2 linked regions of the Variovorax paradoxus genome follow. The protein of the gene in region 1 binds, or shares a complex with, the protein of each later gene. Links are inferred from orthologs where the notes say so. Each region holds a gene or a part of one and is shown on either strand. Other genes may lie near its edges.

Evidence for each region. The genes of interacting proteins can lie anywhere in the genome.
Region 2: the proteins of accC (region 1) and accD are in contact, whole or in part, in a solved structure (PDB 8UXZ), measured with the Escherichia coli proteins. The link is inferred for Variovorax paradoxus from one-to-one orthologs.

Annotation. Positions count from the first base shown.
Region 1 is NZ_CP046622.1:968,550-973,068, forward strand. What follows is about bases 964-3,856. They hold accC (acetyl-CoA carboxylase biotin carboxylase subunit), read left to right. Parts: upstream 964-1,681; coding sequence 1,682-3,031; downstream 3,032-3,856. Other genes in these bases: GOQ09_RS04485 (TlpA family protein disulfide reductase), read left to right, coding at 964-1,119; accB (acetyl-CoA carboxylase biotin carboxyl carrier protein), read left to right, coding at 1,218-1,679; prmA (50S ribosomal protein L11 methyltransferase), read left to right, coding at 3,054-3,856. Also shown: GOQ09_RS04480 (hypothetical protein), read left to right, coding at 1-573; more of GOQ09_RS04485, read left to right, coding at 574-963; more of prmA, read left to right, coding at 3,857-3,944; GOQ09_RS04505 (zinc-ribbon and DUF3426 domain-containing protein), read left to right, coding at 4,018-4,519. UniProt on the Escherichia coli protein: This protein is a component of the acetyl coenzyme A carboxylase complex; first, biotin carboxylase catalyzes the carboxylation of the carrier protein and then the transcarboxylase transfers the carboxyl group to form malonyl-CoA.
Region 2 is NZ_CP046622.1:1,560,829-1,563,937, reverse strand. Bases 1-2,880 are described here. They hold accD (acetyl-CoA carboxylase, carboxyltransferase subunit beta), read left to right. Parts: upstream 1-944; coding sequence 945-1,817; downstream 1,818-2,880. Other genes in these bases: GOQ09_RS07220 (LON peptidase substrate-binding domain-containing protein), read left to right, coding at 2,447-2,880; GOQ09_RS07225 (YggT family protein), read right to left, coding at 1,840-2,397; trpA (tryptophan synthase subunit alpha), read left to right, coding at 36-881; trpB (tryptophan synthase subunit beta), read left to right, coding at 1-36. In the rest of the region: more of GOQ09_RS07220, read left to right, coding at 2,881-3,094.

The DNA of each region.
Region 1 (4,519 bases):
GCCGCCACCGCAGCCCGCCTCGTTGTCGAGGAGGGGCTGGAGTACGGCCCGGCCAAGCGCCGGGCAGTGCGAGATCTTGGCCTGTCGTCGCGCACGGCGCTGCCGAACAACGACGAGGTCGAGGCCGAAGTGCGCGACTACATTGCGCTTTATTGCGCCGACACCCAGCCGCAGGAACTGCATGCCTTGCGGCTGCTCGCGCTCGAATGGATGGAGCGCATGGCGGCGTTCCGGCCGCACATCGGGGGAGCTGTCTGGCACGGCACGGCCACGCGGCTGTCAGACATTTATATTCAATTGTTCTGCGATGATTCCAAGTCGGCCGAAATTGCCCTCATCGACCATCACGTGGACTACGAGCCGCGAATGGTCACCGGGTTTCACGGTGAGCAGGTCGAGGCCTTGAGCGTGCATGCCGCGAGCCGGGCGCTGGGCGAGGAAATCGGGGTCCACCTGCTGGTCTACGACCTCGACGACCTGCGTGGGGCGCTCCGGCCCGACGCCCAGGGGCGTACCCCGCGCGGCGACCTGGCCGCGCTGCGCCGGCTGATTGAAAGAGAAAAGGACAAGTGAATGACTTCTTCGCCCGCAAGGCGCCGCTTCATGTATGGCGGCGTGGCAGTCGCGGCCGCCGCGGCAGGCCTGGGCGGCGCGTGGTGGCGTGAGCGCGGCGGCAGCACCAAAGGCGAAGTGCTGGACGCGGCGTTCTGGCAGCAGCGCTTCGACCGTCCGGAGGGCGGTGAACTGGTTTTTTCCAAACTGCGCGGCAAACCGCTGCTGCTGAATTTCTGGGCCACGTGGTGTCCGCCGTGCGTGGAAGAAATGCCAATGATCGATCGCTTCTTTCGCGAAAATGGCGGCAACGGCTGGCAAGTTGTTGGGTTGGCCATCGATCAGCCGAGCGCCGTCCGCAAATTCCTCCAGAAGACGCCGGTCGGCTATCCTCTCGGACTAGCCGGTTTGCAGGGCACTGAACTGGTAAAAAGCCTTGGCAACACGGCTGGCGGGCTGCCGTTCACATTGGTTCTTACGGGCGCGGGGACCGTGGCGGCTCGTAAAATGGGCAAGCTCGAGCCCACCGATCTGGACACTTGGCGACGTGAACTCGTTCACGGTTAGAATCAGATACACCTCGGCATTCGCCGCCAATCGCTAAAGATCGACGATTTTTGGCCAAGTTACATCCTAATGACCGGCAAAGTCGGCACTGGAGCCTCATGGATCTGCGCAAACTCAAGACACTGATCGACCTGGTGTCTGAATCCAATATTTCCGAACTGGAAATCACCGAAACCGAAGGCAAGGTTCGCATCGTCAAGGGCGGCGGCGCTGCCCCGGTGCAATATGTTCAGACCGTGGCGGCTCCTGCCGCTGCTCCCGCCGCCGGTGCGCCTGCGGCGCCCGCGCTTGCTGCTGCCGCGCCGGCAGCCGAAGCCGCCCCCACCGGGCACGCAGTCAAGTCGCCGATGGTCGGCACCTTCTATCGTTCGTCCAGCCCTGGCGCACCGGCCTTTGTCGAAGTCGGCAGCAAGGTCAACGAGGGCGACACCGTCTGCATCATCGAAGCGATGAAGATCCTCAACGAAATCGAAGCGGACAAGTCCGGCACGATCACTCAGATCCTCGGCGAAAACGGTCAGGCAGTCGAATACGGCCAGCCGCTGTTCATCATCGAGTGACCATGTTCAAGAAGATCCTGGTTGCAAACCGGGGGGAAATTGCCCTCCGGATCCAGCGCGCCTGCAGCGAGCTCGGCATCAAGGCCGTGATGGTCTATTCCGAAGCGGACCGGGACGCAAAGTACGTCAAGCTCGCGCAGGAGGCCGTGTGCATCGGCCCGGCACCGTCGTCGCTGAGCTATCTCAACATGCCGGCGATCATTTCGGCGGCCGAGGTCACCGACGCCGAAGCCATCCATCCCGGCTACGGTTTCCTGAGCGAAAACGCCAACTTCGCCGAGCGCGTGGAGCAAAGCGGGTTCCAGTTCATCGGCCCGACGCCCGACAACATCCGCACGATGGGTGACAAGGTCTCGGCCAAGCAGGCCATGATCAAGGCCGGCGTGCCTTGCGTGCCCGGCTCCGAGGGCGAGCTCTCCGACGACGCCGCCACCAACAAGCGCATTGCGCGCGCCATCGGCTACCCGGTCATCATCAAGGCCGCCGGCGGCGGCGGTGGCCGCGGCATGCGCGTGGTGCACACCGAAGCGGCACTGGTCAACGCGATCCAGATGACCAAGGCGGAAGCCGGCGCTGCGTTCAACAATCCGGCCGTGTACATGGAGAAGTTTCTCCAGAACCCGCGCCACGTTGAAATCCAGATCCTGGCCGACAAGCACAAGAACGCGGTCTACCTGGGCGAGCGCGACTGCTCCATGCAGCGGCGCCACCAGAAGGTGATCGAGGAATCGCCGGCCCCCGGCATTCCGCGCAAGCTGATCGAGAAGATCGGCGAGCGTTGCGCCGCGGCCTGCAAGAAAATCGGCTACCGCGGCGCGGGTACCTTCGAGTTCCTGTATGAAAACGGCGAGTTCTATTTCATCGAGATGAACACGCGCGTGCAGGTGGAGCACCCGGTGACCGAGTTCACCACAGGCATCGACATCGTGAAGACGCAGATCATGGTGGCGGCGGGCGAAAAGCTCCCGTTCACGCAGCGCCAGATCGAAATGCGCGGCCACGCCATCGAGTGCCGCATCAACGCCGAAGACGCCTGGAAGTTCACGCCGTCGCCGGGCCGCATCACCATGTGGCACCCGCCGGGCGGCCCCGGGGTGCGCGTCGATTCGCATGCGTACACCAACTACTTCGTGCCGCCTAACTACGACTCGATGATCGGCAAGATCATTGTGTATGGCGACACGCGCGAGCAGGCCATGGCGCGCATGCGCACGGCGCTGAACGAAACCGTGATCGAAGGCATCCAGACCAACATTCCGCTTCACCGCGAACTGATGGTCGACGCCAAGTTCATGAGCGGCGGCACCAACATCCACTACCTGGAAGAGTGGCTCGCTGCCCACAAGCGCTGAACAGAGAGCACCGGACGCCACCATGTTTGAACTTCGCCTGATGGCGCCGGAAGACCGGGTCGAAATGCTCAGTGATGCGCTCGACGCACTCGATGCGCTGAGCGTTTCGGTGGAAGACGCCGATGCGCAGACCGATGCCGAGCAGGCGCTGTTCGGCGAGCCCGGCATGCCGCCGCCCAAGGAGGGCTGGCAGCGGTCGCGCGTCATTGCGCTGTTTGCCGACGAAGCACTCGCAAACGAGGCCGCATCGGTGCTCGCGCTGCAAGACTTCTTCGAAGGTTGCGAGGTGCTCGGCGTGGCGCCGGTGCCCGATCAAGACTGGGTGCGGCTCACGCAGTCGCAATTCGCGCCGGTCGAGATCACGCCCGAGTTCTGGATCGTGCCCACGTGGCATGAGCCGCCCGAGCAAGCCAGGCAGTTGATCAGGCTGGACCCGGGGCTTGCCTTCGGCACCGGCACGCATCCCACCACCCGCATGTGCCTGCGCTGGATTGCGAAGCAGGGCGAGGGTGCATTCAGAAACCAGCGCGTGCTCGACTACGGCTGCGGCTCCGGCATTCTTGCCATTGGCGCGGCCAAGTTCGGCGCGCTCGATATCGACGCCGTGGACATCGACGAGGCCGCCGTTTCGTCGACGCGCCTCAATGCCGAAGCCAATGGTGTGCGCCTGAATGCCGGCCTGCCGGAAGCGGCGAAAGGCAGCTACGACACGGTACTGGCCAACATCCTCGCGACGCCGCTCAAGGTGCTTGCGCCCTTGCTGCGCAGCCACGTGGCGCCGGGCGGATCGCTGGTGCTCGCAGGCATTCTCGAGCGGCAGGCCGACGAGCTGAAGCAGGCCTATGCGCCTTATGCCGCGCTCGAGGTCAGCGACAGCGAGGACGGCTGGATTCTCATGACGGCTCGCTGCTGAGCAGCGCGGCCGGGATTTCGCACCGCCGCGCACCGCTCGCGAGGCGGGGGCTCAACCCTACAATCGCCCGGTCATGAGCCTTGTCACGCGTTGCCCCGCCTGTGCCACCACCTTCAAGGTGGTGCGCGACCAGCTTCGCATCTCAGATGGCTGGGTGCGTTGCGGCCGCTGCAGCCATGTGTTCGACGCCACGCTCGATCTGCATGAGTCGCCGGACGGTGTCCCGGGTCCGGCGACCCCGCCTCCGCCGGAGCCTTCTGCCAAAACCGAAGCGGAGCCCGGGCCGTCCGAACAGCATCCTTCACCGGCCGAGCAGGCTGTGCCGGAGTCTTCGAGCGCCCCGGACGACGCGGATTTCTTCGACGACGAATCGGAGCATGACGAAGCGTCGGACGCCGCCCCTTCGGCGTCGCCTGCAGAGACGGACGAGCTTCTGCCGCCTGCACCGCTTCCCGAGACCCGGCCTGCGCCGGCGCCAAGCCCTGCAGCTGCCACGCCGTCCGCGACTGCCTTCGTGTTGCCTGCGCACGGAATCATTGCCGACGAGTTGTGGTCCGACTTCGAAGCCAACGAGC
Region 2 (3,109 bases), 590 kb from region 1 along the record:
TCGATGCGCGGCCTGAGCGTGAAGGGAGGCAAATAATGAGCCGCATTGCCGCCACCTTCGACGCGCTGAAAAAAGACGGCCGCCGCGCGCTCATTCCTTACGTTACCGCCGGCTTTCCCTTTGCCGACATCACGCCCGAGCTGATGCACGGCATGGTGGGAGCCGGTGCCGACGTGATCGAGCTCGGCGTGCCGTTTTCCGACCCCATGGCTGACGGCCCGGTGATCCAGAAAGCCGGTGAGGCCGCGCTGGCGCTGGGCGTCGGCATGAAGCAGGTGCTCGCCATCGTCACCGCCTTCCGGCAGAAGGACACGACCACACCCGTGGTGCTGATGGGTTACGCCAATCCGGTCGAGCGCTATGACCTCGTGCATGGCAAGAAGGCGTTCATCCGCGATGCATCGGCGGCTGGCGTCGACGGCCTGCTGGTGGTCGACTACCCGCCCGAGGAATGCGAAGACTTCGCCGCCGACCTCAAGGCCGCGAACATCGACCTGATCTTTCTGCTGGCCCCCACCAGCACCAACGAACGGATGGCGCAGGTCGCGCGCATTGCGAGCGGCTACGTCTACTACGTCTCGCTCAAGGGCGTGACGGGCGCCGGCCACCTCGACACCGAGGCTGTCGGCCAGATGATCCCGCGCATCCGCGAGCATGTGAACATTCCTGTCGGCGTGGGCTTCGGCATTCGCGATGCACGCACGGCCCAAGCCGTGGGATCGGCGGCCGATGCGGTCGTGATCGGCACCAAGATCATCCAGCTGATCGACGGACAGCCGCGCGAAAAGGTCGTGCCCACCGTGCGTGAATTTCTCGCCGGTATCCGCGAGGCGCTCGACGCCCTGCCCGCAGCTACCCCCAAGAACGCGGCTGGCAGATAATCGCCGTTGCCCTCACCAGCCCCTTTTCCGCATTGCGGAAGAGGGGAGCTAATCCGGAGTCCTATGAGCTGGCTTGAAAAACTGCTACCCGCCAAGATCGCACAAACCGACCCGTCGGAGCGCCGCCAGGTGCCCGAGGGCCTGTGGATCAAATGCCCCGCCTGCGAGACGGTTCTCTACAAGACCGATCTCGAGCACAACCAGAATGTCTGCCCGAGCTGCAGCCACCACCATCGCATCGGCGCCCGCGCACGGCTCGACGCCTTCCTCGACGCCGAAGGCCGCTACGAACTCGGCCAGGAAGTGCTCCCCGTCGACGCGCTGAAGTTCAAGGACAGCCGCCGGTACCCCGAGCGGCTCAAGGAAGCGCTCGAGAACACCGGCGAAACCGACGCGCTGGTCGTCATGGGCGGCTCGGTCCACAGCATCAGCGTGGTCGTGGCCTGCTTCGAATTCGAATTCATGGGCGGCAGCATGGGCAGCGTGGTCGGCGAGCGCTTCGTGCGCGGCGTCGAAACGGCCATCGAACAGAAGGTGCCGTTCATCTGCTTTACCGCCACCGGCGGCGCACGCATGCAGGAAGGCCTGCTGTCGCTGATGCAAATGGCCAAGACCAACGCGGCGCTCACGCGCCTTGCGAAGAAGGGGCTGCCCTACATCAGCGTGCTGACCGACCCCACCATGGGCGGCGTTTCGGCCGGCTTCGCCTTCGTGGGCGACGTGGTCATTGCGGAGCCCAAGGCGCTCATCGGCTTTGCCGGCCCGCGGGTGATCGAATCGACCGTGCGCGTGACGCTCCCTGAAGGCTTCCAGCGCGCGGAGTTCCTGCAGACCAAGGGCGCCATCGACTTCATCAGCGACCGCCGCGAGCTGCGCAAGACTATTGCGAGCACGTTGGCCATGCTGCTGCGTCAGCCCGCCGACGCAGTCATCTGACAAGAATGCTGCCGGAAGGGCCTCAGCCCAGCCGGTAGGCCCACACCAGCAGGTTGCCCAGCACGATGGCAATCACCTGCAGCACCACGATCGCGGCCAGGGGCGACAGGTCCACGCCGCCAATCAGCGGAATGAAGCGCCGGAAGGGCCGCACCAGCGGCTCGGCCAACCGCGAGATGAGGTCGAGCAACATCGGCGAGGCGCCCGGTATCCACGACAGCACGGCATAGACCACCAGCAGCGCGGTAAGGCCCGACACCGCGAGCTGCATCAGCCCCACCAGCGACACCAGCGGCAAGGCCGCGATTCGCCCGAGGTTGCCGATCAGCAGCCACAGCAGCAGGAACTTCACGATCACCAGCAGCCACGCCGCGATGGCGCTCGCCAGGTCCCAGCGCTTGACCGACGGCACGATGCGGCGCAGCGGCAGCACGATCCAGTCGGTAATCGCAAACACGAAGCGCCCGAGCGGATTGCCGAACGGCACCCGGTGGTACTGCATGTAAAGGCGCAGCAGGCAGGCGCCGCCGAGCAGGCCGACGATCACGTCGAGAAGAAACGAGGGGATCTGGTAGAGCATGGGGCAGGGTCGTGAGCGGAATGCGATGATAGCCATGCAAGGTTCTTCGATGACGACACAGCCCCTTCTGCATTCACTGCCATTGTTCCCGCTCGGTACGGTTCTCTTTCCGGGCGGCGTGCTTCCGCTGCGTATTTTCGAGGTACGTTATCTCGACATGGTGGGCAAATGCCGCAAGGCCGATGCACCTTTCGGCGTGGTCAGCCTCACAAGCGGCAGCGAAGTGCGCAAGGCAGGTGCCGACGCCGAAAGCTTTGCCGCCATCGGCACGCTGGCCGTCATTCGCGAGTTCGAATCACCGCAAAGCGGCCTGCTCCAGATCGAATGCGTCGGCACCCAGCGATTCCGGGTCCGCCGTACCGAGCTGCAGAAATACGGCTTGTGGGTGGCTGAAGTCGAAGCAGTGATTGCAGACGCCGCCATCGAAATTCCGGACGACCTGCAGCACACCGCCACGGCGCTGCGGCGCCTCGTCGACACGCTCGAAGAACGCCGCCGCGCGCAGGGCACCGAGGCCGTGCGCCTGCCCATGGGCGAGCCCTACCAGTTCAACGACTGCGGCTGGGTTGCCAACCGCTGGTGCGAACTGGTGCCCATGCAACTCGAACTGCGGCAACGGCTCATGGAACTCGAGAGCCCGCTGATGCGGCTCGAACTGGTCAGCGATCTGCTCGCGCGTGCGGGCATCACTGAATAGTTCGCTACTTTTTTC